DNA from 3 places in the Aquamicrobium sp. genome. Region 1 is predicted to be linked to each of the others. Evidence: riboswitches for the same ligand, from Rfam matches in the RefSeq annotation. Region 1 holds a riboswitch; each other region holds the start of a gene.
The links. A riboswitch is a leader RNA that binds a small molecule or an ion and turns the genes downstream of it on or off. The one in region 1 is predicted to bind S-adenosylmethionine.
Positions count from the first base shown of each region.

Region 1 (10,167 bases):
CTAAGCCGAAGGCCATCGCGATTGAAGCGCTGAACAGAAAGAACATCATCATGGAAGCGCGACTTGCCGCTGGGCTCATCGGAGACGCAAGGAAATACATGACGATGGGAGGGCCGCTCATCGCTGTTCCGCCACTGAGCAATCCGGATAGCATCCCCACCGATACCGTGGCAGGTGTGGTGAGGTGCCAGGAAATGCCCTGGGATTTCCGCCAGATCAGAAAAACCGAACCCAGAAGGAGGACGCTCAGGCCCAGCCGCATGTGTTCAGGCGGTATCGTTGACAGGGCATATATGCCGAACGGTGTGCCGAAAATCGCTCCCACGAACAGTCGCGTTACGGTCCTCCACTGCACCGAGGCGATGGAGCCATTGAGGAACCCAAGGGTCAGAACTATTTCGAATAGCAACGCTACCGGTATGACTTCGAGGGGGTCAAGGACCACAGTCAACATGGGAACTGCCGCGAGAGAGACTCCAAAGCCGCTGTATCCCCGGACGAATCCCGCAATTGCTACTGACAACGCAAGATAAAAGAACTGTAACGGAGACCATTCTCCGAAAACGGAAAAATCAATCATAGCGAGCCTGAATGGAAATGAGGATTGGGATCAGCCTGAACGCGACCCCGTCCACGGACCGAGCTCTTCAAAGACGGTGGCAGCATCGAGAATGTCGGATTCTGCGTTCGGGCGGCCGACAATCTGCAAGCCGATCGGCAGCCCTTCCGGCGTTCTGCCGCAAGGTATCGATAACGCTGGCAATCCCGTCAGATTATGGACCAGCGTATAGGTTGGCCAGGACAGAGCCAGCGGGCCGGTCCACCCCGGGGGGCTGGTGCGGTCCGCATCGAATGCGGCCACGGGAACCGTCGGTGTCAGCAGAAGTCGGTATCGCCCAAAGAGCTCGCGAAATCGCCGTCGAATCTCGTGTCGCGCGGCCTGTGCATCGAAGAGGTCTTTGACTGTCAGGCGCGACGAATGCTCCAGGCAGGCAGCCACCTCCGGATCAAGTAGTTCTCGATCGTTCAGAATAACGTCCTTGAGACGAAAGGCGGCCCCAGCAAAGAATTCCGCAGCGTGGACCGCATGCGGATCCTCGATGATTTCATCCACTTCTTCGACGACGCATCCTGCCTGCTCGAACACGCGTACCGCCGCCCTCACCATCCCAAGCACTGTCTCGTCGGGTTTTCCGAATCCGAGAGTGGGTGACCAAGCTATCCGCCAACCTGATATTTCCTTGATGTCGTGCTCCGTGAGCTGTGACGCGAGACTGGCGTGGTCGCGGTCGTCATAGCCGGAGATCGCAGACAGGAGCATTGTTGCATCCCTGACGTTTCTCGCGATCGGCCCAATGTGCAAGAGAGACGGAGCGGTTGCCGGTGGATACACCGGCACGCGACCAAATTGCGGTTTTAGTCCTACGACGCCGCAAAATGCTGCCGGTATGCGCAGAGATCCGGCGCCGTCCGTTCCTATCGACAGGGGCGTGACCCCAGCGGCAACGCTTGCGGCCGATCCGCTGCTGGAACCGCCAGCGGACTTCGAAGTGTCCCAAGGATTGCGGGTAATTCCCGTAAGCGGACTGTCGCTCGATGCCTTGCTGCCGAACTCAGTCATGGTCGTCTTGCCGACGATACAGGCCCCCGCCGCGATAAGCCTCTCGACAACGGGCGCGTTGAAGGCTGCAATTTGGTCTCGTGCAGTTTGAGACCCGAATGTCAGCCGCACCCCTTCCATCGCGATGTTGTCTTTGATCGATATTGGGATGCCGGTGAGCGGGTGTAGGAGATCCCCCCGCATTACCCTTGCCTCGGCCTTGCGAGCAGCATCCAAAGCCAGTTCCGGTGTCGTAGTTACGAAGGCATTGATCGCTGGTTCTACCGCATCAAGTCGCTCAAGAGAGCGGGATACTACTTCAACGGGGGAGATTTCACGGTTTCGAATAAGTCGCGCAAGTTCTCCTGCGGAAGCCCGATCGGTGTCACTCGTCGCTGACTCGTGAAACGCCATCATTGGCGCCTCGCAGCGCGGCTCTCAGCGCCGTACCATGGGAACAGGAACTTGATGACGTTCACGAACAGCAAGTCGGCGCAAAAGCCGAGAATTCCCAGCGTGATCAGGCCTACGAACATTTGATCGACCCGAAACACCTGCGCCGACATCTGGATAAAATAGCCGACCCCCGCCGTAGCGCCTGCCAATTCGGCGGCGACAAGCAAAACGAGGGCGACGGCGAGACTGATCCTCAAGCCGGCGAGGATGAGCGGCAGCGCACCCGGAAGGACGACGTTCCAAAGCATACGGAAGCCGCCGGCCCCCAGCGTCGCCGCAGCCCGCATTAGAAGGGGATTGACGTCTCTGACGCCCAGAAACGTGTTTACCCAAACGGGGAAGAACACGCCCCACGCGATAAGAAAGACCTTTGAGACTTCGCCAATGCCAAACCAGAAGATCGCCAGGGGAACGAAGGCGATGGACGGAATTGCCCTGAACATCTGGAGGAGCGGATCGCTCATGTGCCTGAAAACTGGCAGACGTGCAGTCGCAATCCCGACCGCGACGCCGATGACGGAGCCAAAGAAAAAGCCCAAGACAGCGCGCCAAATACTGGCCCTCAGGTGCTGGAGCAGCTCACCGCTGACAATAAGGTGGTAGGCAGAGGTCGCCACTGCCGTCGGTGCAGGCAGGAACGCCGGATTGACCAACCCCAGCCGCGCGATGAGTTCCCAAGTGAGAAAGAAGACGGCCGCCCCCAACGCCCCCAACGCCGCAGGAGCGCTGGACGAAAGAATCCTCCGCATGCTCGCTTGCGTCGACCTATTCAACGGTGTGGACGCCGATGGAATTTTCGAGGTGCTCGTAGAGCTCATTGAAGCTTGACGTTGTGCGAGTTCGCGGGCGGGGGAAGTCAACATTGATAACCTCTTGGACGCGGCCTGGGTGCGGAGACATCACGACGATGCGATCCGCCAGGAATATGGCTTCACCGATATTGTGAGTAACGAACACAACGGTCTTTTTCTCTGCGCGTTGAATATCGAGTACTTCCGACTGGAGGGTGCTCCTCGTCATCGCATCAAGGGCCGCGAACGGTTCGTCCATCAGAAGAACTCGAGGCTTCGTGACAAGCGAGCGCGCGATGGCGACGCGCTGCTTCATTCCGCCCGAAAGCTCGAATGGATACTTCTCCGCGAACTTGGTCAGTCCAACTAGGGACAGGTAGTAATCAGCCAACTCGCGACGTTCCTTTGCGGATATTCCGGCCATTCGAGGTCCGAATTCCACGTTGCCACGAACGGTGAGCCAGCCAAACAGGGAGTAATCCTGGAACACCACTCCTCTGTCCGGGCCCGGTTTGGAAATAGGCGCTCCCTCGATGCTGATCCTCCCGGTCGTAGGAGAAATGAAACCAGCGATAAGGTTGAGCAATGTTGTCTTTCCGCAGCCACTCGGTCCAAGAAGACATAGAAATTCGTTTTCCTGGATTGTCAGATCGACAGCCGCAAGAGCTTGGAATGCTCCGAAGTCTCGGGTAACCTGCTCAGACTTGATGAATTCAAGCGCCATTGTCTCACTGACCGGTACAGTTGTTCGTTTGATCGATAATTGTCGACACGACAACGTCGTTGAAGTCCGGCACTTTGGACCCCGCCGCAAGAAGGCCGCTATCGATAGCCCACTGCGCTTGCAGCGTCATATCCTGGACGATGCTGACCTTGTCGAGCGCGATCTCGAAAGGAATTCTCTCCCATTCCTTGGCGACGATGTCCTGGTCCATCTTGATCCGCTCGGATATGTAGGCGATCGACGCATCCTTGTTCTTCTTCATGTATTCGGCTGCCTCTTTCATCGCGCAGAGGGAGCGGACGAGCATCTCTGGATCGTTGTCGATCGTGCTTTGCAACGTCACGATGCCCGAGTAATTCACGTAAAGGCCAGGAGTGCGAATTGAATGGAACCGATCTTTCCCAAGACTCAGAGCCTGCGACAGGTGGGGCTCGGTCCATACGAAAGCGTCGATTTGCCCATTGGACAGACTGGTCACCATATCCGTCGGGCTAAGGTTGATTCCGGTGATGTCCTTGAATGACAGTCCTGCTTTCTCAAGTGCGCGTGAAAGGTAGACTTGCGCATTTGTCCCCTGCGCATAACCGACACGCTTTCCTTTGAGGTCTTCAAGCTTCTGTATGTCACTCGTCGCTACAACGTCGAAAATCTCGTACCCCGACATGGTCCCGATAATGCGGACAGGGAGATTGTTCACAGCAGCAAACACGACTGGAGTTTCTGCCACGGTACCCCAAGCGACGCCTCCACCAACGATCGCTTCCTGCGAGGTGCGACCGCTTGGAAAAAGCTGCACCTTCGCGTTCACACCGTGCTTCTCGAAAAAGCCTTGCTGATCCGCAACGAAAAGCGGAGCCCAGGGCAGACCGATGCCGGCGGCTACATTCACCTCGTCATCGGCTCGAGAAGGATCTGAAGCGATGCCTGCAATGCTGGCGGACAATAGGGTCGCAAAAAGCGCGGATTTGAATCGACGTTTCATCATGGACGTTCCCTCCCAGGAAGCCTCTCTGTTGAGGCGGCGCAATTCATGGACTGAACCAGAGGAGGTGTGAGCCGAAAAGCAATTAGTTGCCACGCCGGACACACATATTCTAAATTATTGGAATCGCTATTGGAAATGAATTTGCGCTCCTGCGATTGGAGCATCTTACGCGCTGCGCAATAGGATCCGACCGAACGAGGGAGAGACTCTCGTTCGGCTTTCGCCGATCACCACTGCATCACCCTGATCACCAGCAACCTTCCTTTTGACGATCCGAGCTTCAATGCCGGCCTGATCGCGGCGGCGGGACTTGTAGTGGTAGGTCGATGTGTCGAACTCCAGAATCCGGCAGGCCCGCCGGATCGACACGTCCCACTCGCTACATGTATGCGCCACCAGCTCGCGTTTGCGACCAGGCCTCACAGTTTTCGGCGGATTACGTCCTGCAGCATCTCCTTGTCCAGCGACAGGTCCGCCACTAGCTTCCGGAGCTTGCTGTTCTCGTCCTCGAGCTGCTTCAGCCGCTTCATCTCCGTCGGCAGCAGACCGTCGTATTTCTTTTTCCAGTTGAAGTAGGTCGCTTGGCTGATCCCCGCACGTCGGCAGATCTCCGCCACCGGAACCCCGTCCGCTCCCTGCTTCAAGATGAACGCCTTCTGCGCGTCTGAAAACTTCGATGCCTTCATCGTTCTCCGCTCCTCCCAGCCAGGATGCTACTGCGGAAAACTCCAGTTTTGAACGATCCAGTTTTAGGGGTTCAGATCATCACGGAGACGGACGATGCGACCCTCGCGGTTCACGGAAGAGCAGATCATCGGGATGCTGAAGGAGCAGGAGGCCGATGCGAAGACGGGATGACGTCCCGCGGCGTGGTGTAGCTGGCGGCATTGGTCGCCGTGCTGTCCGGCATTGCCGGGCTGATCAGCGCGCCACTGCTGGCAGGCTGATGAGGGGATCATCGCTCAATTGTCCGACGCTTTCCAGCGTCATGTAGCGGGCGCGCTGAACGGCCCACTCATCGTTCTGTTCGAGCAGCAACGCACCGACGAGACGCACGATGGCGTCGTCGTTGGGGAAGATGCCGACGACATCGGTGCGCCGCTTGATCTCGCCGTTGAGGCGTTCGATCGGGTTGGTGCTGTGCAGCTTGGCCCGGTGCTCCTTCGGGAAGGTCATGTAGGCGAGCACGTCGGGCTCGGCGTCGTCGAGGATGGCGGCGAGCTTCGGCACCTTCGGTCGGATCTGGTCGGCGACGGCGCGCCATTGGGCGCTGGCGGCTTCGGGCGTCTCCTGAGCGAAGGCGGTGGCGATAAAGGCCGAGACGACGCGGCGACCGCTCTTGCCGGCGTGGGCGAGAACGTTCCTCATGAAGTGGACGCGGCAGCGCTGCCAGGTGGCCGAGAGCACCTTGGTGACGGCCGCCTTCAGGCCCTCATGGGCATCCGAGACGACGAGCTTCACGCCACGCAGGCCGCGGCGCGTCAGCTTGCGCAGGAACTCGGTCCAGATCGGCTCGGCCTCCGAGGTGCCGATCTCCATGCCCAGCACCTCGCGTCGGCCGTCGGAGTTGACGCCGACGGCGATGATGACGGCGACGGAGACGATCCGCCCGCCACGACGGACCTTCAGGTAGGTGGCGTCGATCCACAGGTAGGGCCAGTCGCCCTCGATCGGCCGCTCGAGGAAGGCCTTCACCTTGCCGTCGATCTCCTCGCACAGCCGGCTGACCTGACTCTTCGAGATGCCGCTCATGCCCATGGCCTTGACCAGGTCGTCGACCGACCGCGTCGAGATGCCCTGGACATAGGCCTCCTGGATGACGGCCGTCAGCGCCTTCTCGGCCATGCGTCTCGGCTCCAGGAAGCCTGGGAAGTAGGATCCCTTCCTCAACTTCGGGATGCGCAGCTCGACGGTGCCGGCCCGCGTCTCCCAGTCCCGGTCGCGATAACCGTTGCGCTGGGCGGTCCGCAGTGGCGACTTCTCGCCCCAGGCGGCGCCGGTTGCCGCGCCCACCTCCATCTCCATCAGCTTCTGGGCAGCAAAGCTGATCATCTCGCGCAGCAGATCGGCATCTGCGCTCTTCTCCACGAGCGCACGCAGGTTCATCATGTCGTCGGTCATCGGTGTTCCTTCCAGTGAGGACTTGGCTTCGACAACCAGACCATACCGGAAAGCGCCGATGACCACCGCGCTACCCAGCTACACCACCTCCGGGGACGTCACCGAAGACGGCGGATGTCTGTCGCAAGCACGGTATCTCGGCAGCGACCTTCTACAAGTTCAAGGCGAAGTTCGGCGAGATGGATGTGTCCGACGCCCGTCGCCTGAAGGCTCTTGAGGACGAGAACGCCCGGCTGAAGAAGCTGCTCGCCGAGCAGATGCTCGACAACGCGATCCTGAAGGATGCCGCCGCAAAAAATGGTGACGCCCGACGCGAAGCGGAAGGCGGTGGCTCATGCCTGCGAGGTGTATGGGGTGAGCCAGCGTCGGGCGTGCCAGGCTCTGAGGATCGACCGTTCGACGGTGCGCTACACGAGTAACCGTCCGGACGACGCTCCGTTGCGCGAGGCGATGAAGGTGGTGGCGGCGGAACGCCGGCGGTTCGGCTATCGCAGGATCCACGTCATGCTGGACCGCCAGGGCATCGTGATGAACCAGAAGAAGCTGCGGCGCCTCTATCGGGAGGAGAAGCTGCAGGTGCGCCGTCGCGGCGGCCGCAAGCGGGCGCTGGGTACGCGCAGGCCCATGTTCGTTCCCGATCGCGCCAACGCCCGCTGGAGCCTGGATTTCGTCGCCGACACCTTTACCGACGGCCGTCGCTTCCGGGTGCTGGCTGTCGTCGATGACTACACGCGGGAATGCGTGGCGCTGATCCCCACCTGCCGTCGACATGGCCGACATCGGCCAGAACGCCGGTAGCAATCGCGCGAAGGTCGAGTTGCGCGGTTGTGGTGATCTCTCCCAGAAGGCAAAGGGTGCGCCCCTTGATGGCGGCCTCGATAGCGACGCGGGACATGGGGTCTTGCGCCAAGCAGACATCGAGAATGGTGTCGGAGATTTGGTCGCAAATCTTGTCGGGATGACCGTCTGAAACGCTCTCGGAGGTGAACAGGCCGTGAGAAACAAGCATGGGATGTCTTTCTCTCTTTAGTGCTTTCGGCGTCATGCCGCGGCGCACAAGCTGAAGATCAAATGCCGTAGGAACTAATCGATCGGCCTAGCGCGTGCCTCCTTCACGAACCCCACGCCGCCATTGTGCGGTCGGTTCGATGAGAACCGGGTCATGGACGGCGCTTCGACGCACATGTAGGTGTCGTCAGCGACACTAGGGGGGAGCTTGTTAGACACCCGCGAACGCAAGCAATGAAGTTCGTGATGATTGCGGATCATTTGGGAACTCTCCTTTTCGACTGCTAGGAGAGTTGCTCGCTACGCCCGTTTCGTTGCCACGACCGGCCGCATCCCCTTTCAGGAACCACCTTGCCCGGACGGGCAGGTTGGCGAGGGCAAAGCCCTCCTCTTGATGCTGAGGCAACTCGTATCCGAAGATTTGGCATTCGACAACATGTCGTTATCGGTGGCGCGCCCTGAGTTGTATGTGCGATTGTTAACTTGCATGACATGATTATCGCGGAGCCAAATCACCATCCTTACGGGGGGACAGCCCTGCTTCCATCGTCGTGCGACAGAAAATTGCATGTAGCCAAAAGAACCAACAACTTTCGAGGCATCAATGCGGAAATTTCTGATATTCACTGCATGCGTCTTCGCAATAGTGGTAAATTTAATTCCCACTTCACATGCTATGGAGATACGTTGTATTGAATATTTTGACGATGTTACTAGAGATGTTGTTAGGTACTTTAATAATCCCAAGAAAGATAAAAGTATACTTGACTTTGATTTTATATATGAAAAAGTACAGCAATGTTCTATTGTTGAGATAAGCGGTGCTATAAGTCCAGGAGACGCAGAGAAATTTACCGTATATATGGATGACCAGAGGCATATATTACTGGTTGTATTGATATCTCCGGGCGGATCGGTGAAGGATGCATTGACTATGGGGCGTATTATTAGAGAGCGAATGCTGCACACAAGCGCATCAACGTACGGTTTTCCGGAGGATTACGATTTTTCAGATCGAACTTGTGGTCTTCCCGGCCGTGGCCCTTGCTGCTCTAGTGCGTGCGCTCTAGCTTATTTTGGTGGTGCTGAATGGTCTATCGCTGACAAACTCGGACTTCATCGACCGACCAGCGATGAATTGGGTAACCTTGAATATGAGGATGCTCGATCTGGGCTTGCCAGTGTACACCGCGAAATAGAGAATTACCTGCATGAAATGGAAGCGCCACCCGGTGTTTTTGACACGATGATGGCGACGCCATCTAACTCCCTAGCCGAGTTTGTTGTCGACCCATTGCGCGTTCAGCAATATCAAGCCGGCCAAGGAACCTCAACATTTCCGCCTACAATATATGAATGGCTTGCGCCGAAGTGTCGCGGAGCAACGGAACCATTGTTGAAATGCATGAGTTCATGGCTGGTTGTTGAAAGCACTGCAAGAGCGAGGAGTCAAACAGACTTAAGTGTCGAGGATGTTGCTCTTAGAACGTACTCCGCAGAAGTATTACAGGAATACATTGATGAAAATAAAGATGATTTCTTCATGAGGCTTAGAGCAGAGCAGTGGCTGAGAAAGTGCTTGCTGAGTCCAGAGGAGACCCAGACAAAGTGCTAGTTTGCCGCTTGTCGGATACATTGGTATCGCTAAGACGGCAGCAATTGCAGCCGAACGAATTGCACTGCTTTGTAACTATTCGCGAGGAGATTGCTCGCTATGTTCGCTTCGTTGCCGCGATCGGCCGCATCCCGTTCAGGAATCTTTTGAGAAAGGAATTGGTGCGGATACAGCGCGGACATAAAAAGATGAAAATTTAAAAGACCTAAAAGAAACATATTGATAACTCATGAGTGCAACTGATATTTAATCAGATTCATGTCGCAACCACATTGGCTTCACCTGTCTGGCGAGCGCCACACCCAACAGCTAGCGATGCTGCATCTGTTGGATCAACCTCAGTATGGCTTCAGCGGTCTGCCTGACCTTTTGTGCCTCCTTTTCCTTTCGTGCGCGTATCCGCCGAACGGTTCGACCGCATTCCACCGCCGACCGGAACTCCGGATGGCGGTGTTTCCACTTTGTGAGCGTTCGTCGTGTCACGTCGAGCGTGTCGGCGATGCGCCCGAGGCGAACACCATCCTCGGCCAACCTGACTGCCACCGGCGTGAACAGGCTCGGTCGGCCGCGGGTTCTCTGGATTGTGGTCATCGTTGTTGGCCTCCTTTTTAGGGGTACAAATCCTAAATGGGAACTTATTCCTTGGGCTGGTCCACCATGACGGTGGTGGTCCCCATTGTGGTACCTTTTGAGTACCATGACCGCGGCGATCGGTTCTTCACTCCGGACCTACGGTGCGCGCGGTCTCAAACCTGCTGGCGGGGCAGGGCGGGGCTATGGTGTCGCTGAGAAGCGTTGGGTCAGGGTGGTCAGCGGTGAACGCTCACGCTCTGCTCTATACACTGCCATCCGCTCCTCGGGAATTGC
Region 1 covers NZ_JAMLIE010000001.1:2,474,470-2,484,636, forward strand. The annotation lists gene M9945_RS12270 (sulfite exporter TauE/SafE family protein) at 1-580, opposite strand, end outside; gene M9945_RS12275 (amidase) at 611-2,017, opposite strand; gene M9945_RS12280 (ABC transporter permease) at 2,014-2,805, opposite strand; gene M9945_RS12285 (ABC transporter ATP-binding protein) at 2,822-3,571, opposite strand; gene M9945_RS12290 (ABC transporter substrate-binding protein) at 3,576-4,556, opposite strand; partial or broken gene M9945_RS12295 (transposase) at 4,827-5,242, opposite strand; gene M9945_RS12300 (IS256 family transposase) at 5,478-6,677, opposite strand; partial or broken gene M9945_RS12305 (transposase) at 6,788-7,430, shown strand; gene M9945_RS12310 (S-adenosylmethionine synthetase N-terminal domain-containing protein) at 7,360-7,722, opposite strand; SAM-I-IV-variant riboswitch at 7,986-8,088, opposite strand; gene M9945_RS12315 (hypothetical protein) at 8,290-9,300, shown strand; gene M9945_RS12320 (helix-turn-helix domain-containing protein) at 9,610-9,891, opposite strand.

Region 2 (10,167 bases), on a different contig from region 1:
CTTGACCGTCCGTGTGGCCGACGATCAGGACCTGAAGCGCACCGGCGCCTGCCAGAAGCTGGCCAAGCTGATCGATTTGCTCGCGAGACTCAGCCTGGATCGTGGCACTGTCAAAATCGAAGAATATCCCTTAGATGGCGATCTTGCCGTCCCGCGCCAGCGCCTGTTCCATCTCGCCGGCCTCGACCACGATCATGCGCTTTTCCATCCCCCGCAACTCGACCACGTCAAGTTTGAGGAAAGTGCGGTTCTGGGGCTCGAAGCTGGTGACATAGAGCGAGACATAGACATCGCCCTCGGGCCGCGCGAGGCGCGCCGCAAGATAACGCTGCTGGTCGCCGTAAATCAGCCCGTTGTAGCGTGCGCCAGGGTTCATGACGTTGTTGAAGAGATAGCCGCAATCCGCGCGCGAACATGAAAACAGCACGTCGAAACCGGCGGCAGCGAGCACGCTCTCATAATTGCGGAAGACTTCGAGCGGCGAGCGATCGGGGGGCGCACGGTAGAACAGGTGCGTGACCTTGCCTTCGATCTGGATCGGGTTCTCGGAAACGGCCGCCGTCGACCCGGTTGCGCTGCGGACCGTGGCTCCGGCGACGAGCTCGTATTCATCGAAGGCCGAGACCGCATAACCGCGGATTTCCGACCCCTCATATCGTGGGATGAGCGGATGGTCGGCAGCGCCGTCTACATCCTGGGCCACAACCGGGCCGGAGAAACCGGCCGCCAACACGAGTCCTGCCAGTAGAGTGCGCAGATTGAGCATGAACCAACTCCCAGGGATGACTGCACCGACATTAAGGGAAAGCGGAGTGGAGAAAAGCGAATTCTTGATGCGGCGGAACGGCGTTCCACCGGCCCGGTCGGGGCGCGGCGGGCATATCGCCTGAGCGGCTGACCGCGGCACGATTGGCCAAGGCAAGGGCGGCGACGCGAAAGCCTCGCCGCCCTTCGCTTGTCGACGAGCCGGGCCCGCGCGCCTTACTGCCGTTGAAGGTGCCCGCCCGATCCGGTATTATAGGCGCGGCTCTCCGAAGGAGGGCCGGGGCGTGAGAACCCCTCCAAGCAGCGGCTCCCACAGTGCAGCCGTCATCCGCACTCCTCGACCCTCGGTCGGGGAGGCCGTAGCGCATGTCCAAGGCGTAAGCCCAAAGGCTGCGGCGCGTTTCCTGCTTGGAGCGTTCTCAACTCCCCGATCTCGAAAGGGGGCTCCCTTGGACTATGAGCAGATCGCCAGCAACCTCGATGGCCTCGCGCGCGACATGCGCGACATGGGCGACATGGGCGATGCGCGGGAGGATGCCGGAATCCTGATTGCCGCAGCCGGGGTGCTGCGCAGGCTGCGCGGACGGGTGGCATCCATCGCCTCTCCGGCGCCGGACAGGCCAGTACACGAGGCGGGAGAGGTTTCGGAGCCGTCCGGCCCCGACGATCAGGCGCGCGCCGGCTTCAGCACCGAGATCAGCGCCCCGTAGGGGACGAGCGCCACAAGTGCCATCGCGATCTTGACGCAGAAATCGCCGAGCGCCAGCGACACCCACAGCGGGACCTCGCCGCCGAGCACGAACGGGACGGCAAAGCCGAGCGAGCCGTCCTCCAGCCCGAAGCCGGTGTCGAGGGCCGCGAACCGCGCGGCGAAGGCCAGCGAGAAGAACAGCACCGTGTCGATCACCGAGCCGATCACCGAGGAGATGAGCGGCGCCTGCCACCACGCGTTGCGGCGCAGCCGCTCGAAGACGGCGACGTCGATCAACTGCGCGACGAGGAAGGCGGCGCCGGAGGCGATGGCGATGCGCGGGGTTGCCAGCCAGATCGACAGGACGACCGCGACCGCGAAGCCGGCATAGACGACCTTGCGCGCGGCGGCCGCGCCGTGGTTGCGGTTGGCGAGGTCTGTGACGAGGAAGGCGAACGGATAGGTGAACGCGCCCCAGGTCAGGATGTCCTGAAGCCCGAAATGGCCGAACGGATACTGGACGAGGACGTTGGAGGCGGCGACCGTCACGGCCATTGCCGCCACGAAGGGCCATACGGGGACGTGCCGCGATGCGGGCAGAGACGTCATTTTTTTATCCTGGGTAATGGAACCAGCCGGCGGGCTGTGCGGCCCGCCGAAGCAATGAGAAGCGGTCGGAAGCGGCTGCTTACGCGGCCTGCTCTTCGGCCAGCTTCTTGGTGATCTGCTTCTTGAGCAGGCGCGCGCGCTGCGACAGCTCCGAGGCGTCGGCCTTGACCAGGAAGGCGTCGAGGCCACCGCGATGCTCGACCGAGCGCAGCGCATGGGCGGTGATGCGCAGGCGCACGTTCTGGCCGAGCGCTTCCGACTGCAGCGTCACGTCGCACAGGTTCGGCAGGAAGCGACGCTTCGTCTTGTTGTTGGCGTGGCTGACGTTGTTTCCGGTCAGGACGGCCTTGCCGGTCAGTTCGCAAGCGCGGGACATGATACACCTTCAGTTTCGTTGCCGGGCCATGCCGGACTGCCGCACCATCAGCGAACGGCGCGCAGGCAGTGTTCAGGCGGCCTCTGGAAAAGTCGCCGTTCCATAGTGGCATTTGACTGCCGGGTCAAGCGCCAGCTTGCAGCCGAAGCGTCCCGGAGCGGAGCCCTCACAGATTTGCCGGAATTTCACGGCAATGGGAAGCCATGAAGCACCTCGCCGCCGCTTTCGCGCTTGCCGCCCTCGCCCTCATCGCCCCGGCCACCACCGCCGGGGCCGAAACCCGCGCCTTCCGCGCCGACTATTCGGTGACGCTGCTCGGCCTGCCCGTCGCCTCGGCGCGCTTCGACAGCAGCTTCGAGGGCGACAGGTTCCGCATCCGCGGCTCGGTGTCGAGCTCGGGCGTCGGGCGCCTGTTCGACGACACCAAGGGCACCACCAGCGTCGAGGGCACCATCCGCCAGGGCACGGTGCTGCCTTCCGCCTTCGACGCCGACTACGTTTCCGGCCGCAAGAAGGGCAGGACCGCCATCCGCTTCGCCGGCGACGCCGTCGAGACCGTCGTCAACGAGCCGGACAAGAAGCGCAACCCGAAATCGTGGGTCGCGGTGTCGGAAGGGCATCTGAAGGCGGTGCTCGACCCGCTCTCGTCGGCCATCGTGCCGGCGGCGCGGCCGGAGGAGGTCTGCACCCGCACCATCCGCTTCTTCGACGGCGAGCTGCGCGCCGACCTCAAGCTGTCGCCGGCCGGCAGCCCCAACGGCCGGACCGTGACCTGCAACGCCAGCTTCGTGCCGGTTGCGGGCTATCGCAAGGGGCGCAAGCAGATCGACTACCTCAAGAATCGCGGCCGCATCGCCGTCACCTTCGCGCCGCTCGACGGCACCGGCCTCTACACGCCGGTCGACGCCTCCGTCAGCACGCAGGCCGGCCCGCTGCGCATCGTCGCCACCCGCATCGAGCCGCGCTGAGGGCGATCCGCGCCGGGCTTCGCCCCGGCAATCGCGTCCTCAACCGCCCTGGCCTCTTGCAGGCCGCGCCGCGCGCGGCTAACCCTTGCCCTGCCTGCGGGGACGAGGGAGACATGCCAATGGCGCGCGCCACGCTGATCGGGTTTTCGGCCGTCGCCATGTGGGCGCTGCTGGCGCTGCTGACGGCCGCGTCGGGCGCCGTCCCGCCCTTCCTGCTTTCGGCCCTGACCTTCACCATCGGTACCGGTGTCGGGCTCGTCATGCGCGTCGTGGCGCCGCCGGCCGCGCACCCGCCGATTCCCCCGCTTGTCTGGCTGGTCGGCATCGCCGGCCTGTTCGGCTACCACTTCTTCTACTTCACCGCCCTGCGCAACGCCCCGGCGGTGGAGGCGAGCCTGATCGCCTATCTGTGGCCGCTGCTGATCGTCGTCGGCTCGGCGCTGCTGCCGGGCGAGCGGCTGCGCTGGCACCATGTCGCCGGCGCGCTTCTCGGCCTCAGCGGCGCGTTCCTGATCGTCTCGCGCGGCGGTCAGCTCGCCTTCGACAGTTCGTACGCCTTCGGCTACGCCATGGCGGGCCTGTGCGCGCTGACATGGTCGGCCTATTCGCTCGCCTCGCGGCGCTTCCCCACTGTCCCGACCAGCGTCGTGACGTGGTTCTGCGCCGCGACGGCGGCGCTTTCACTCCTGTGCCACCTCGCGCTGGAAGAAACGGTGTGGCCTGAAGGTATCGGCCAGTGGCTTGCGGTTCTCGGTCTCGGCCTGATGCCGGTGGGCGCGGCGTTCTACACCTGGGACTATGGCGTCAAGCACGGCAACATCCAGGTCCTCGGCGCGGCGAGCTATGCCGCGCCGCTCCTGTCGACGCTGGTGCTGATCGTCGCCGGCATGGCCGAGCCCACCTCGCGCATCCTCGCCGCCTGCGTGCTGATCACCGCCGGCGCGGTGCTGGCGGCGAAGTCGATGCTGTTTTCCGGGAAAGCCAGGACCAAAGAAAAGGCCGCGCCATGATGCCCTTCGCAGGCGGGCTGGACTCGCTGCCCAACGGCACGCTGCTTCTGTCGGTCGCCGCCGCGCTGCTCTACCTCCCCGTCCAGGGCCGCGCGCCGTCGCTGCGCCGCAGCGTCGTCAAGACCACCGCGACGGCGCTGCTGGCGGTTCTCGCCTTCATCGAGGGCGGGCCGTTTCTGCTGGTCGCGGCGCTGGCGCTGAGCGCGGCCGGCGACTTCTTCCTCGCGCGCGACGGCGAGACGGCGTTCCTCGCCGGCCTCGCCAGCTTCCTCGCCGCCCATCTCGCCTATGTGCCGCTGTTCCTTTCGGTCGGCGGCGGCATGGAGATCCTGACATGGCAGCTATGGCGGCTCGGCCTCGTCCTCCTCGCCGCAATCGGCGCGGCGCTGCTGATGCGCCGCCTGCTTGCCGCGGTCGCGCCGCAGATGCGGGTTCCGGTCGCCGTCTATGCCGCCGCGATCCTCGCCATGCTGCTGGCGGCGGCGACGGTCCCCTCGCCCGTCATCCTGATCGGGGCGATCCTGTTCGTCCTGTCGGATTCGCTGCTCGCCATCGGCCGCTTCCTCACGCCGCCGGATTCGCCGCGCCAGCGGCCGATCGGCGCGGCGGTGTGGGTCCTCTACTATCTGGCGCAGGCGGCGATCGCGCTCGGCTTTCTGCTTTAAAAGCTGTCCTTGCGCCGGCGCAGCTCGGCGAAGACGGCGGCGTCCGTCCCGCTCTCCATGCCGAGCTGGCGGCGGATGCCCGGATCGGCCGCGCGCAGGAACGGATTGGTGGCCAGCTCCTCGGCGATCGTCGTCGGCAGCGTCGGCCTGTCCTGCGCCCGCAGCGCCTCGATCTCCCTGGCCCGCGCCTGCAGCGCCGCGTTATCAGGGTCGACGGACAGGGCGAAGCGCGCATTGGACAGCGTGTATTCGTGCCCGCAATAGACCTTCGTCGCGCCCGGCAGCGCCGCGAGCTTCGCCAGCGAAGCGAACATCACCTCCGGCCCCGCCTCGAACAGACGCCCGCACCCCAGCGCGAACAGCGTGTCGGCGGTGAAGGCGACGCCCGCGTCGGGCAGGTGGTAGGAGACGTGGCCGGCCGTATGGCCGGGCGTGTCGATCACCCGCACCGTCTGCGCGCCGAACGTCAGCGTGTCGCCGCCGGCGACCTCCTCGTCGATGCCGGGTATCTTCCCGGCCTCCGCCTTCGGGCCGACGATCCGCAACCCGAAGCGTTCCTTCAGCGCCAGATTGGCCTCGACATGGTCGGCGTGGTGATGCGTGACCAGAAGAAGCGACGGCGTCCAGCCGGTGCGCGCGATGGCGGCAAGGATCGGCGCTTCCTCCGGCGCGTCGACCAGCGCGACGGTGCCGGTCGCGGTGTCGCGCATCAGGATGCCGAAATTGTCGCTGCGGCAGGTGAACTGCTCGATCTCGACCGTCATGCTGCATCTCCCGGTTTCCCGGCAGGATAAGGCGTGGCGCCGCTCTTGTCACGGAAGCGCTTGCTTGCGGCCGGGGGCTCGTGCCGGTACGCTCGCGCCATGCTGTCGGATATCGTCGATCTGCGCACCTTCTATGCCTCGACCCTCGGCCGCCTGGCCGAGCGCTCGATCACGGTCTCGCTCTCGGCGCTGTGGCAGGCTCAAGCTGGCGAGCGGCTGGTCGGGCTGGGCTATGCCCTGCCTTGGCTGGAGCGGTTCGGCACCGACGCCGAGCGCGTCTTCTCCTTCATGCCGGCGCGGCAGGGCGCGGTGAACTGGCCGGCGGGCGGGCCTTCGGCGACGGCGCTGGTGTTCGACGAGGAACTGCCGCTGTTCGACTCGTCCATCGACCGCGTGCTGCTGATCCACGCGCTCGAGCATGCGGAGAACCCGCGCGAGACGCTGATGGAGATCTGGCGGGTGCTGGCCCCCGGCGGGCGCCTCGTCGTGGTCGTGCCGAACCGGCGCGGCGTCTGGGCGCGCTTCGAGCATACGCCGTTCGGCACCGGCCGGCCGTTCTCGCGCGGGCAGATCGACGCGCTGCTGCGCGAGACCAACTTCACGCCCTGCGCCTGGGGCGATGCGCTGCATTTCCCGCCGTCGCGGCGGCGCTTCATGATGCGTCTGCACGGCCTGCTGGAGCGCGGCGGCCGGCGCTTGTGGCCACTCTTCGCCGGCGCCATCGTCGTCGAGGCGCAGAAGCGCCTCTACCAGGGCGTGCCGGTCGCGGTGCGCGCCTCGCGCCGCGTCTTCGTGCCGCTGCTGACCCCGCAAGGAGCGGCGAGAGCCCTGCCCGCCCGCCCGGATCAGCCCGCCTTGCCGACGTCGGCGAGATCGTAGGGCGTCGTCTGGTAGACCTGGTTGATCCAGTTGCCGAACAGGAGATGCGCGTGCGAGCGCCAGCGGTTCAGCGGCTGGCGCGAGGGGTCGTCGTCCGGGAAATAGCCATGCGGCACCTCGATCGGCGTGCCGGAGGCGACGTCGCGGTCGTACTCCTCCTTGAGCGACAGGGAATCGTACTCGATGTGGTTGAACATGTAGAGCCGGTTGCCCGTCGGCTCGGCGAGGAGGCAGGGGCCGGTCACGTCCGATTCCATCAGCACGTCGAGAGCGGCCGGCACGTCGCCGCGCCTGATCTCGGTCCAGCGCGAGACCGGCACGATGAAATCGTCCGAGAAGCCCGACAGATAGGGCGAGGCCGGCGCGTTGTTGCGGTGGCGGTAGACGCCGAACGCCTTCGTCTCCAGCGTGTATTTCGGCACCCGGTGGAAATGCCACGCCGCCGCCATCGCCCCCCAGCAGATGAAGAACCCCGAATGGACATGGGTCGCCGTCCAGTCGAGGATGCGCGTCAGCTCCTCCCAGTAGGTGACGTCCTCGAAGGGCAGCGTCTCGATCGGCGCGCCGGTGACGATGAAGCCGTCGAACTTGCGGCCCTTCACCTCTTCCCACGTCTGGTAGAACGAGATCAGGTGGTCCTCGGAAGTGTTGCGCGCCTTGTGGTTGCCGATGCGCACCAGCGTCAGCTCGACCTGGAGCGGCGTCGCCCCGATCAGCCGCGCGATCTGCGTCTCGGTCCGCACCTTGTTCGGCATCAGGTTGAGAAGGCCGATCTGCAGCGGGCGGATGTCCTGCCTGAGCGCGGTGCGCTCGTCCATCACGCTGACGCCCTCGCGCACGAGAATCTCGCGGGCTGGAAGCTGATCCGGGATCTTGATCGGCATCTCTCGAACTCCAAAACAAAAGACCGGCGGCGAGATCGCGGCCGGTCCATACGGACTTCGATGTCAGCGGCCACTTTAGCAACTTGTTTTACGTGGCTGCAAGCCGACCGGCCAAATCACCACGGGTACGCGCCGTATTTAGGCGCCTGCGCCCTTTGCGTCAACGCCAATCCTTGCTAGAGGCAGGCGGCCTTCACTGAATGCCCCATGGCAGGACCATACGAGATGAGCACCGAGCTTCGCCCTCAGCCGCGCCCCGGCGTCATGGACATCGCCGCCTACGTGCCGGGCAAGAGCCATGCGCCGGCCGGCGTCGCCAAGGTCCACAAGCTGTCATCGAACGAGAACCCGCTCGGCCCCTCGCCCAAAGCCGTAGCGGCGGCGAAGGCGGCGGCCGAGAAGCTCGCGCTCTATCCGGACGGGCCGGCGACGCGCCTGCGCAACGCCATCGCCTCGGTCCACGGGCTGAACCCCGCCAACATCATGGCCTTCAACGGCTCGGACGAGGCCATCGCGCTGATCGCCCGCACCTATGTCGGCGCCGGCGACGAGGGCATCTATTGCGAGCACGGCTTCCTCGCCTACCCGATCTACATCAGGGCGACCGGCGCGACGCCGGTGATCGCCAGGGAGACGGCGGAGCGCGCCGATGTCGACGCCATCCTCGCCGCGGTCAACGAGAAGACGCGCATCGTCTTCCTCGCCAACCCCAACAACCCGACCGGCACCTACCTGCCGTTCGAGGAGGTGCGCCGCCTCCATGCCGGCCTGCCGGGCAACGTCATCCTCGTCATCGACGCGGCCTATGCCGAGTTCGTGCGCCGCAACGACTACGAGGCCGGCGTCGAGCTGGTCGCCGGGGCCGACAACGTCGTCATGACCCGCACCTTCTCCAAGGTCTACGGACTGGGCGGCGCGCGCATCGGCTGGATCTACGCCCCCGCGCACATGATCGAGGCGCTGGAGCGTGTGCGCGACCCGTTCAACGTCAATTCCGTCGCCATCGAGGCCGGCATCGCCGCCATGCTCGACCGCGAGCATGTCGAGCGCTCGGTCTCCCACAACGAGGAATGGCTGCGCTGGACCGCGGGGGCGCTGGAGAAGCTCGGCCTCAGGGTGACGCCGAGCGTCGCCAACTTCATCCTGATCCATTTTCCGGAGGGCGGCCGCCATTCCGCCGCGGTCGCCGACGACTGGCTCGCCGCCCGCGGCTATCTCTTGCGCCGCGTCGCCGCCTACGGCTTTCCAGACGCGCTGCGCATGACGATCGGCACCGAGGAGGCCAATCGCGGCGTGGTCGACGCCCTTTCCGAGTTCCTGAAGGCCTGATGCGATGTCCGAGAAACTGTTCGACCGGATCGCCCTGATCGGCATCGGCCTGATCGGGTCGTCGCTCGCCCGCGTCATCCACCGCGAAGGGCTGGCCGGGGAGATCGTCGTCTCCACCCGCAGCCGCGAGACGCTGGCCCGCGCCGAGGCACTTCATCTCGGCGACCGCTACGAAGAAAGCGCGGCCGAGGCGGCGCGCGGCGCCGACCTCGTCATCGTCTCGGTGCCGGTCGGCGCCTCCGAGGCCGTGGCGAAGGAGATCGCCCCGGCGCTGAAGCCGGGCGCCATCGTCACCGATGTCGGCTCGACCAAGGCGTCGGTGATCGCGCAGATGCAGCCGCACATGCCGCCGCACGTGCATTTCATTCCCGGCCACCCGCTCGCCGGCACGGAAAAATCCGGCCCCGACGCCGGCTTCGCCGAGCTGTTCACCAACCGCTGGTGCATCCTGACCCCGCCGGACGGCACCGACCCGGCGGCGATCGACAAGCTCGCCGCCTTCTGGCGCGCCTGCGGCTCCAACATCGACACGATGGACCCGCAGCACCACGACATGGTGCTGGCCATGGTCTCGCACCTGCCGCACATCATCGCCTACAACATCGTCGGCACCGCCGACGATCTCCAGACCGTGACCAAGTCCGAGGTCATCAAATATTCGGCCTCGGGTTTTCGCGACTTCACCCGCCTCGCCGCCTCCGACCCGACCATGTGGCGCGACGTGTGCCTGCACAACAAGGACGCGATCCTGGAGATGCTGGCGCGGTTTTCGGAAGACCTGTCGGCCTTGCAGCGCGCGATCCGCTGGGGCGACGGCGACAAGCTGTTCGACCTGTTCAGCCGCACCCGCGCCGTGCGCCGCTCGATCATCGAGGCCGGCCAGGAAACCGACGCCCCCGACTTCGGCCGCATCGCCGCCGTGCAGGGCGAGAAGCACTGAGGGACGGCGCAGGCTGTCACGCCGCCTTCACAGCGGCGGGATCGTTCCGAGCGGGATGAAGCCGAGGCGCGCCTCGCCCTTGACGACGCGCAGCGGCATGCCGGGATTGCCGCCCATGGCGGCGATGGAGGAAAGCGAAAGCTCGATCTCCTGGCGCGCCTGCGGGGCGAGGTCGCCGAGGATCTTCGCCAGCGCCATCGGCTCGCGCACGATGATCTGGAGTTCGGCGTCGAGAAGCCCGGCCTCGTCGACCGAGACCGGCCCGGACACGGTGACGCCCGCGCCGC
Region 2 covers NZ_JAMLIE010000003.1:294,293-304,459, forward strand. The annotation lists gene M9945_RS18815 (OmpA family protein) at 1-127, opposite strand, end outside; gene M9945_RS18820 (DUF4892 domain-containing protein) at 131-766, opposite strand; gene M9945_RS18825 (hypothetical protein) at 1,215-1,475, shown strand; gene M9945_RS18830 (queuosine precursor transporter) at 1,433-2,065, opposite strand; gene rpmB (50S ribosomal protein L28) at 2,145-2,441, opposite strand; gene M9945_RS18840 (DUF3108 domain-containing protein) at 2,645-3,409, shown strand; gene M9945_RS18845 (DMT family transporter) at 3,529-4,419, shown strand; gene M9945_RS18850 (lysoplasmalogenase family protein) at 4,416-5,084, shown strand; gene gloB (hydroxyacylglutathione hydrolase) at 5,081-5,848, opposite strand; gene M9945_RS18860 (class I SAM-dependent methyltransferase) at 5,948-6,727, shown strand; gene metA (homoserine O-succinyltransferase) at 6,694-7,611, opposite strand; SAM riboswitch at 7,666-7,744, opposite strand; gene hisC (histidinol-phosphate transaminase) at 7,837-8,940, shown strand; gene M9945_RS18875 (prephenate/arogenate dehydrogenase family protein) at 8,945-9,880, shown strand; gene M9945_RS18880 (DUF2125 domain-containing protein) at 9,908-10,167, opposite strand, start outside.
Region 2: it holds a riboswitch for S-adenosylmethionine, as region 1 does, so the genes downstream of both, metA (homoserine O-succinyltransferase) here and M9945_RS12310 (S-adenosylmethionine synthetase N-terminal domain-containing protein) in region 1, are expected to answer to the same signal.

Region 3 (10,167 bases), 570 kb from region 1:
CGTCGCCGATTTCTCGACGCCGCATTCGCTGCGTGCCTATGCCCGCTTCGACGCGGAACGGCTGGAGGCGGCGGTTGCCGCCGGCCGCACCGCGCCTGAGGAGCTGCTCGGCAAGGGCGTGCTGGCGCTGACCATCGACCAGGGCGCCTTCATGCAGCGCTATCAGGGCATCGTCGAGCTCGACGGCGCCTCACTGGAGGAGGTCGCGCGTACTTACTTCCGCCAGTCGGAGCAGATCCCGACCGACGTGCGCCTCTCCGTCGCCCGCCAGATCGTGCCGGGCGCGGACGGCCCCGTCGCCCACTGGCGCGCCGGCGGCCTGCTCGCCCAGTTCCTGCCCGAGGCGCCCGAGCGCATGCGCGCGGCCGACCTGCCCGGCGGCGACGATCCGAACGGCGATGACGGCGATGCAGCGGACGGGGACGACGCCTGGGCCGAGGTGCGCTCGCTTCTCGGCACCATCTCGCCCGACGAGCTGTTCGACCCGACCGTCGGCTCCGAGCGGCTGCTCTATCGCCTGTTCCACGAGCACGGCGTGCGCGTCTTCGACAGCGTCGCGATCGAGGACGACTGCTCGTGCTCGCGCGAGAAGATCCGCGCCATCCTCGACGGCTTCACCGCGGAGGAGATCACCGAGAGCACCGAGAACGGCACGATCCGGGTGTCGTGCGAGTTCTGCTCCCAGCACTATGAGTTCGATCCGGCCGAGTTTTCCGCCGCGCGATAGAACCGGTCCTTGCGCCGCCCCGCCCGACCATGCACCATAGCGGGGCAGGCAAGGAGGTTCGCATGCGATTTTCCGTCCTCGCGGCACTGGCCGTCTCGGTCGCGTTGCCGGCCACGGCCGCCGAGGTTTCCCTGACCCTGTCCATTCCCGTGACCGGCGCGGCCGGCGTCGAGTCGAAAAGCGTCGCCTATGAGTGCGACGGCCGCGCCATTGCCGTCACCTGTCTCAACGCCGGCACCGTCTCGCTCGCCGTTCTCGACATCGACGGCGAGACCGTGGTCGCCGCCAATGTCGTCTCGGGCTCGGGCGCGCGCTATGCGGGCGGACGCCATGTCTGGTGGAGCAAGGGCGAGGCGGCCGACCTCTACGATCTGATGGGCGAGGGCGGCGAGGACACGCCTGCGGAAAGCTGCCGGGCCGCCGGATAGGACCGGCCGGCTTCCCTCGCCACTATGGTTAACCGGCGCGGAAAGCATTCGTGAACGCCTGAGGCGGCATGCTGTCGCCTTGTCAATCGGTGGCGCGGGGGCGCATGGAGCAATTCGGGGAAAGGCGTGAAGCGCCTTTCCGTCCGGGATTGCGGGAGAACAGAAGCCGGAGCGATCCGGCGGTGCGCCATGACATACAGGATGATCTCGATCGTTGCCGCGGCCGCGGCTTTCGCCTTGCTGTTCTCGGCGCTGGTGAAGCAGTCGGACAGGATGATCAGGCCCGAAGGGGCGAAGGTGGCCTGTCAGGAGACCGCCGGCGGCTGCGCGCGCGCCTTCACCCGCTGACAGCCTTAATCAATGGTCAACGCCTGATGTGCATCATCGGCCCGAGGGAGCCGGCAGGGAAGCCGGATTTGCGGGCCGAGCGATGGCGGAAACATATGCAACGCGCGCCGAGATGCGCGAGGAGACGGCGGAAGCCGTCTGCGAGATCGCGATCTGCCTCGCACAGGCGATTCACGAGATCGATCCGCAGGCGCATCGCCGCATGAACTTCAATGCCGGCAAGGCCTACAACCGGCTGCTCGCCGAGCGCCGGCCGCTGGCCGCCGACATCCTCTACCGCTTCGGCCGCGCGCTGATGAATACGGAGCTGTTTCCCGAAGGGGAGGAGGGGCCGGCCTTCGCCGAGGACGAGGACGGCTGATCGCGCTCAGTTCACCAGCCGGCCGCTGTCCGGCAGGTCGAGCGAGAAGGCCGGAATCTCGATCTCGAAGAAATCGCCCGCGCCGTTCCGCACCGTATAGCTGCCGGCCATGAAGCCCGACGGCGTGCGCAGCGGGCATCCCGACGTGTACTGGAAGCTGTCGCCGGGATCGAGCTCGGGCTGCTCGCCGACGACGCCGGGCCCACGCACCTCCTCGGTGCGGCCGAGCCCGTCGGTGATGCGCCAGTGGCGCGCCAGCACCTGGATCGGGTCGTCCGAATGGTTGGCGATGGTGACGCGATAGCCCCACACATAGCGCTGCTCCTCCGGATCGGACTTCGCCTCCAGATAGAACGGCTCGACGGCCACCTCGATATTGCGCGTCACGCTGCGGTACATTTTCCCGATCCACGGCCGGCGGCTGGCATGCCGCCCTTCTTGGACAGACGGCCGGTGTGCCGCCCTTCCTGGAATTGGACAAGCCGGCATGGCGAAACTGTGACTGCCACGCCGGCTTCGCGTCTTATCCGGCTTTGGCCAGCGCCCGGTCGAGGTCCTCGATCAGGTCGTCGACGTCCTCCAGCCCGATCGACAGGCGCAACGTGCCGCCGAGGATGCCGACCGTCTCGCGCGCCTCGTCGGTCAGGTTCTTGTGCGTCGTCGTCGCCGGGTGGGTGATCAGGCTCTTGGCGTCGCCGAGATTGTTGGAGAGCTTGATGATGTCCAGCCCGTTCAGCAGCGCGAAGGCGTTGTCCTTGCCGCCCTTGACGTCGAAGCAGATCAGCGTCGAGCCGCCGGTCATCTGCCTGGCCACGATGTCGGCCTGCGGGTGGTCGTCGCGGCCGGGATAGATGATGCGCGACACCGCCTTGTGCCGGGCGAGATGGTCGGCGATGCGCGCGGCGGCCTGCGTCTGGTGGGCGACGCGCAGCGGCAGCGTTTCCAGCCCCTTCAGCAGCGTCCACGCGTTGAACGGCGACAGCGACGGCCCGGTGTGGCGGAAATAGTCGTGCAGCTCCTCCTCGATCCACGCCTTGTCGGACAGGATGATGCCGCCGAGGCAGCGGCCCTGGCCGTCGATGTGCTTGGTCGCCGAATAGACGACGACATGCGCGCCGAGCTCCAGCGGCTTCTGCTGCAAGGGCGTGGCGAAGACGTTGTCGACCACCAGCCGCGCGCCCGCCTCGTTGGCGATTTCCGCCACCGCCGCGATGTCCACCACCTCGAGCGTCGGGTTGGTCGGGCTTTCGAGGAAGAACAGCTTCGTATTCGGCCGCACGGCGGCCTTCCATTCGTCGAGGCTGCGGCCGTCGACCAGCGTCGCCTCGATGCCGTAGCGCGGCATCAGCGTCTCGACCACCCAGCGACAGGAGCCGAACAGCGCGCGCGCCGCGATCACGTGGTCGCCCGCCTTGGCGCTGCACAGGAGCGCCGCCGCAACCGCGGCCATGCCCGACGCCGTGGCGCGCGCGTCCTCGGCGCCCTCCAGCGCGCACATGCGCTTCTCGAACATGTCGACGGTCGGGTTGGCGTAGCGCGAATAGATGAAGCCCGGCTCCTCGCCCTTGAAGCGGGCCTCGGCCCCTTCCGCCGTGTCGTAGACATAGCCCTGCGTCAGGTAGAGCGCCTCCGAGGTCTCCCCGTAGGGCGAGCGCATCGTGCCGGCATGGACCATCGCGGTTGCGGGTTTCCAGTTGCGCTTCGTCTCGTTCGTCATCGCCCTCTCCAGACACAAAAAAACCGGCCGCAAGTCGCGCGCCGGTTTCCTCTCGGTCCCTTTAGCGACTTGTTTAACGTGGCTGCAAGCCGACCGGCAAATCACCACGGGATAAAGCCCCTTTACGCCTGCCTTCGGCTTGCGTCAATCGCCATCCGCGCTAAACCTCATTGCCCGTTATCCAGCGGGACATGGAGGGAGAAACGCGCGTGCGCACCACAGGCATCCTGCCGGATCGCGACATTGCCGGCCTGTTTTCGGCCGGCGCGCTGATGGCCGCCCGCCCGCTCGACGCCGACCAGATCCAGCCGGCCAGCCTCGACCTGCGGCTGGGCGCCAAGGCCTATCGCGTGCGCGCCAGCTTCCTGCCGGGGCCGTCGAGCGACGTCGCCGGCAAGTTAGAGCGGCTGAAGCTGCACGAGATCGACCTGACGAACGGCGCGGTGCTGGAGACGGGCTGCGTCTATGTCGTGCCGCTTCAGGAGCGGCTGGCGCTGCCCGCCGACATTTCCGCCTCGGCCAACCCCAAGAGCTCGACCGGCCGGCTCGACATCTTCACCCGCGTCATGGCCGACCATGCGCAGGAATTCGACAAGATCCCGGCCGGTTACGCCGGCCCGCTGTTCATGGAGGTGAGCCCGCGCACCTTCCCCATCGTCGTGCGCGAAGGCTCGCGCCTGTCGCAGGTGCGGTTCCGCAAGGGCCATGCCCTCCTGTCCGAGGACGAGCTGCACGGCCTCCACGCCGCCGAGACGCTGGTCGCCTCGGAAGCGCCGAACATCTCCGGCGGCGGCATCGCGCTGTCCATCGACCTGACCGGCAACGCCGACGGGCTGATCGGCTACCGCGCCAAGCATCACACCGCGGTCGTCGACGTCGACAAGCGCGCGGCGCAGGACGTCGACGATTTCTGGGAGCCGCTCCATGCGCGCGGCCGCCCCGAGCTGATCCTCGACCCGGACGAGTTCTACATCCTCGTCAGCCGCGAGGCCGTGCACGTGCCGCCGCTTCACGCCGCCGAGATGACGCCGTTCGACCCGCTGGTCGGCGAGTTCCGCGTCCATTATGCCGGCTTCTTCGATCCCGGCTTCGGCCATTCGGCCGCCGGCGGCACCGGCGCGCGCGCCGTGCTGGAGGTGCGCAGCCACGAGGTGCCGTTCATCCTCGAAGACGGGCAGATCGTCGGCCGCCTCGTCTACGAGCACATGCTCGCCCGGCCGGACCGGCTCTACGGCGCGGACATGAAGTCCAACTATCAGGCGCAGGGGTTGAAGCTGTCCAAGCATTTCCGCGCCTAGCGTCCGCCTTCCACCCGCAGTGCCCGCATCTCCTCGCGCAGCGCCCTGATCTCGGCGAGGATCGCCTCCTGCTCCTGCTGAAGCGCCGAGCGGTCCTGCGCGGCGGCGTTCTCATGCTCCTCCTCCATCGCCGAGACGATGATGCCGATAAACAGGTTGAGCACGGCGAAGCTGGTGACGATGATAAAGGGCAGGAAGAACAGCCATGCATAGGGGTGGGTCTCCATCATCGGCCGCACCGTGCCGGTCGACCACGAATCCATGGTCATGATCTCGAACAGCGTGTAGGCCGACGCGCCGATCGAGCCGAAGGTCTCCGGGAACGTGGCGGAATAGAGCGTCGTCGCCATCACTGCGAACACGTAGTAGACGAGGCCGAGCAGCAGGACGATCGACCCCATCCCCGGCAGCGCCCGCACCAGCCCGCTGACCACCCGGCGCAGCGACGGCACGACGCTGACGAGGCGCAGCACACGCAGGATGCGCAGCGCCCGCAGGACGGACAGGTTCCCCGTCGCCGGCACCAGCGCGATGGCGACGACGAGGAGGTCGAATACCCTCCACGGATCGCGGAAGAAGGCGACGCGATAGACGAGGAAGCGGGCGGCGAGCTCGGCGACGAAGACGGTCAGGATCGCGGTGTCGAGGAAGGAGAGCAGCGGGCCGAACCGGGCGACCGCCGCCGGCGAGGTCTCCAGCCCGAGCGTGATCGCGTTGACGATGATGAGGGCGACGATCGTCGCCTCGAAGCGGCGCGATTCGATGAGCGTTTTTAGCGCATCCACGGGACGGTTTCTCCGGCGGGACAGGGGTGGATCGGGTGTCGCGGATTCCTAGAGCATTTTGCCGCCGGACGGAATCGTCCGGCGCCGCACGAATGCGGTTGATACCGACGAATGGGGCACCGAAGCGGCATTCGCCGCGATGCCCGTCGCTCCCGATGCCGCGCGGGACGGATCAAGTTGCCGCTTGACAGAAAGCCCCGCGCCCGCGATCTATGTGCGGCGCGCGGGCGTAGCTCAATGGTAGAGCGAGAGCTTCCCAAGCTCCAGACGAGGGTTCGATTCCCTTCGCCCGCTCCAGGTGCTTCCGCGGACGCCCATTGAAATCCGCCTGAAGCCGCGATTTCCCGGCCGCGCTTGCCCGAAGCCGCCGTCGTGCGGGCGGATGCTGCGCCCTGCAACCCGAAACCCTTCAGCCGCCGCGCTGTCACGGTGTCGCCGGATCACCTCGGCTACCTTGCCGGGATCGGGCAGGCTCAGCCGCCGCAGGCGGTCTATATGGCCCGAGCGGTCGGCGATCAGATGGCAGAGGCGGCGCGGTCGTTCGCGGCGAGAGCCGTCGCGCCGTCTTGCCAGCTTGAGGGAGGGCTCCCTAGCGCAGGCCCAGCGCCAGCATCACGTTGGGCAGGGCCGGCACGGTGAGCACGAGCGCGCCCGCCAGCCACAGCGACGTCGTCAGGGCCGGGTTGGCCCCGCCGCTGATCCGCTCGTGGATGGCGGCCGGAACGCCGGAAACCATGATCGTCAGCGTCGACAGGATCAGCGCGCTCGCCATGTAGACGAGCTGGGCGTATTGCGGCAGCCATGCCGGATACCAGATCGGATAAAGCACGAAGACGGCCAGCAACCATGGCGAGAAGATGCCGTTGACGATGGCGACCGCCATGATCGGGACGAGGGCGTTCCTGTTCATCGTCAGCTCCCCTGTCCGCCGGCGACGGGCGCGAGGCCGAACCGAAGCAGGATGAGGAACCAGCCCAGCCGCGCCAGCATCAGCCACAGCACGCCGAACGTCATCACCACGCCGTGGCTGAGCACGGAGGGCGTGATGAAACGGACCAGCCTGAGGTATGGATCGGTCACGCGCCGGAAGAAGCGCCAGATGTAGTTGTCCCAGTCCGCCGGCACGAACAGGCCGAGCACCATGCGCCCGAGCAGCGTGTACATCAGCGCCGCGAGCACGAAATTGGGGATGTGGAAATACCAGTAGGACCAGAAAGTCATTCGCACGCCAGAAACCGGAGGGGAAATCCATTGACCGTGTCCGGGGACAAGGAAAGCGGGGTCCGTCGCCGGACCCCGCCTTGTTTCGCGACCGACGGCGCTATGCCGTCTTTTCCTCCATCAGCGTCTTGCCGCGCGGGACGCGCAGCTCGTCGATGAAGTCCTGCATCTCCTTCGACGGGGCCCTGGTCATCAGCGAGACGGCGATCATGACCGCGAAGCCCACCGGCAGGCCGAAGGCGGCCGCCGACAGGTTCTTCACGCCCCACCAGCTCGCGATGGTCTGGGCATAGCTGTCGAGCGCGGTCCACGCCGCTGCCTGCGCATCGCCGGTGGCTGCCGCGTAGGCCGCCTTGAGCTCGGCGAAGCGTGCCATCTGCTCGGGCGTCGCACTCGACAGCCAGCTCCACGTCTCCACGAAGCCGACCGCGCCGTAGCGGGTGCCGAGCAGATAGTAGAGGCAGATGCCGAAGCCGGCGATGATGCCCGCCACCGCGCCCGTGCCGTTGGTGCGCTTCCACCACACGCCGAGAACGAGGGCGGGGAACAGGCCCGCCGCCGCCAGCGAGAACGCCCACGACACCATGGCGAGGATGTCGGCCGGCCGCGTCGAGGCGACATAGGCCGCCGCGAGTGCCACCAGCACCAGCAGCACGCGCGACACGATCAGCCGGCGCGATGTCGGCGCGTTCGGGTCGATCATCTTGTAGTAGATGTCGTGGCTGAGCGCGTTGGCGATGGCCAGAAGCAGGCCGTCCGCGGTCGACAGAGCCGCCGCCAGACCGCCTGCCGCCACCAGGCCGGAGATGACATAGGGCATGCCCGCCATTTCCGGTGTCGCCAGCACGATCATGTCGGCGTTGAGCGCGATGTTGGAGAAGGCGATCTGCTCCACCCCCTGCGCCGAGCATGCCGCCGCGATCGCCTCGACGCTGACCGCGGCCTGGCCGCAGATGCGTACCAGCGCGCCGTCGGCCTGGGCCCAGTTCAGCATCCAGCCCGCCTTGTCGGCGATGTTGTCAGGCGTGAGCCCGCTCTGCACCAGCTCCAGCATCGTCCACTTCGCGAAGGCGGCGTAGGCCGGCGCCGTGAAGTAGAGGATGAAGATGAACAGCAGCGACCATGCCACCGAAGCGCGCGCCTCGCGCACCGACGGCGTGGTGAAGTAGCGCATCAGGATGTGCGGCAGCGAAGCCGTGCCGACCATCAGGCACAGGATGAGCAGGAAGTAGTTGAGCGCATCGTAGCCGCCCGAAACGAACGGCGTGATGTGGCTCACCGCGATGCCCTGCGCCTGCTCGAGCGCGACGATGTTCTGCAACGCCTGGCCCTGCATGAGCTGCGGGATCGGCACGCCGGTCATGACCGTCGACATCCAGATCGCCGGGATCAGGTAGGCGATGATCAGCACGATGTACTGGGCGACCTGCGTCCATGTCACGGCGCGCATGCCGCCGAGCATCGAGCAGACCAGGATGCCGGCCAGACCCACATAGACCGCGAAGGTGAAGTCGAGGCCGAGGAAGCGGGAGGCGATGATGCCGGTCGCGAAGATCTGCGCCACCACATAGGTGAACGAGCACGAGAACAGCACGACGATGCCGACGAAGCGGGCGAGGTTGCCGCCGTAGCGCGCCGACAGGAAGTCGGGCACGGTGTAGGCGCCGAACTTGCGCAGGAACGGCGCGACGAGGATCGCCACCAGCACGTAGCCGCCGGTCCAGCCAAGCACGAAGGCGAGGCCGTTGTAGCCGAGAAGGTAGAGCGTGCCGGCCATGCCGACGAAGGACGCGCCGGACATCCAGTCCGCGCCCGTCGCCATGCCGTTGTAGATGGCCGGGACGCGCCGGCCTGCCACGTAGTATTCGCCGACCTGCATGGTGCGGCTCATGATGCCGATCACCGCGTAGATCAGGATGGTGAAGGCCACGAACAGGTAGCCGATGATGACGTTCGGCACGCCCATGGCGTTCAGGATCGCCATCAGGATGATGAAGACGATGAAGCCTCCGGTGTACATCGTGTACACCTTGTTGAGATTGGCGGTGAAGCTGTCGCCGCCCGAAGTTGTTGCCATTGTCGTCTCCCCCGATCAGTCTTCAGCGACGCCGTGTTCCTCGTCGATGGCGTTCTGCTTCCTGGCGAAGACGAACAGCATGACGACGAACGCGATCAGCGAGCCCTGCGCGGCCATGTAGAAGCCGAGCGGGAAACCGAGGATGACGATCTTGTTCAGCGCATTGACGAACATGTGGATGATGAATCCGAAGAAGACCCACAGACCCAGCATGATGTACATAAGGCTTCTTGTTTTTTCCCAATGCCGTGCGCGATCCGAAGTGCTCATTCGCGGTACCTATCCTCCCTTTGATCCCCGGTCCTCTCCTCGACCGGCACAGATGCTGTTGATAAACCCGAAAGACATGCCCTCCTAGCAAGAGTCTCGCGGATACCGTTGAAGACTCACACGTCAATCTTCAGACCCGTGGCCCCATCGACAAATCGATTGCTACCATCTGTTGGTTATCTTGTCATTTGGCTTCGATTCCGGTTTTCCACACGGCCAGCCTTGCAGATGCCTGCGGGAATCCGGGGAACCGGCTGGCGCGATTGCGGGTGCGGAGCTAGGATCAGGCGCCCGACCGGGAGGAGACCGACACGCATGGGATTGCTCGACAGGCTGGGCTCCAGCCTCTTCGGACGCGCTGCGCCGATTGATCGCGCCGACAGGCTGGCCGATTTCATCGACAGCCGGGCCGCCTTCATGTGCCAGAAATGCGTGGTGGAGTTCTGCCGCGTGCGCGCCGGCGTCTACTGGCAGAAGCTGTTCAGCGAGGAGGAATTCATCGAGCAGCTCGGCAAGGCGAACTGGAAGGCGTTTCCTCCCGCCGTCGGCATGCTCGCAGAAATGGTGGAAGGCGTCTTGCGCGAGCCCGCCGGCTTGCGCCAGCGCGCGCTGCCGCAAGCGCTGGGCGCGACGTGCCGGGCGGTCTTCTCGCGCCATCCCGTACCGGACGGTCTTCCTGCGAGTTTCCGGGACGAGGCGGCGGCCCTCGTCGACGAGCGGCTTCAGGCGACGCAATTCGCAGCGCCGCGCCCGGTGCGCGCCATTCCCGACCCGCTGGCAAGGCTGGTGTTTCAGGCGCTGCCGATCCACGAGAGCATCGTGACCAACGACTACGACTACATCTTCAACAATCTGCGCATGAACCTGCTGCGCTTTCATTCCGATTTCCTGGACGCGGTCGATGCTCCGGCGCTGCTGGACGATCTCCTCGGTTC
Region 3 covers NZ_JAMLIE010000001.1:1,908,433-1,918,599, forward strand. The annotation lists gene M9945_RS09500 (Hsp33 family molecular chaperone) at 1-727, shown strand, start outside; gene M9945_RS09505 (MliC family protein) at 790-1,155, shown strand; gene M9945_RS09510 (hypothetical protein) at 1,345-1,503, shown strand; gene M9945_RS09515 (hypothetical protein) at 1,586-1,864, shown strand; gene apaG (Co2+/Mg2+ efflux protein ApaG) at 1,871-2,263, opposite strand; gene M9945_RS09525 (O-succinylhomoserine sulfhydrylase) at 2,388-3,581, opposite strand; SAM riboswitch at 3,622-3,699, opposite strand; gene M9945_RS09530 (2'-deoxycytidine 5'-triphosphate deaminase) at 3,791-4,879, shown strand; gene M9945_RS09535 (ion transporter) at 4,876-5,664, opposite strand; tRNA gene M9945_RS09540 (tRNA-Gly) at 5,888-5,961, shown strand; partial or broken gene M9945_RS09545 (GntR family transcriptional regulator) at 6,091-6,183, opposite strand; gene M9945_RS09550 (hypothetical protein) at 6,254-6,574, opposite strand; gene M9945_RS09555 (YggT family protein) at 6,577-6,885, opposite strand; gene M9945_RS09560 (sodium:solute symporter family protein) at 6,986-8,962, opposite strand; gene M9945_RS09565 (DUF4212 domain-containing protein) at 8,978-9,232, opposite strand; gene M9945_RS09570 (hypothetical protein) at 9,548-10,167, shown strand, end outside.
Region 3: it holds a riboswitch for S-adenosylmethionine, as region 1 does, so the genes downstream of both, M9945_RS09525 (O-succinylhomoserine sulfhydrylase) here and M9945_RS12310 (S-adenosylmethionine synthetase N-terminal domain-containing protein) in region 1, are expected to answer to the same signal.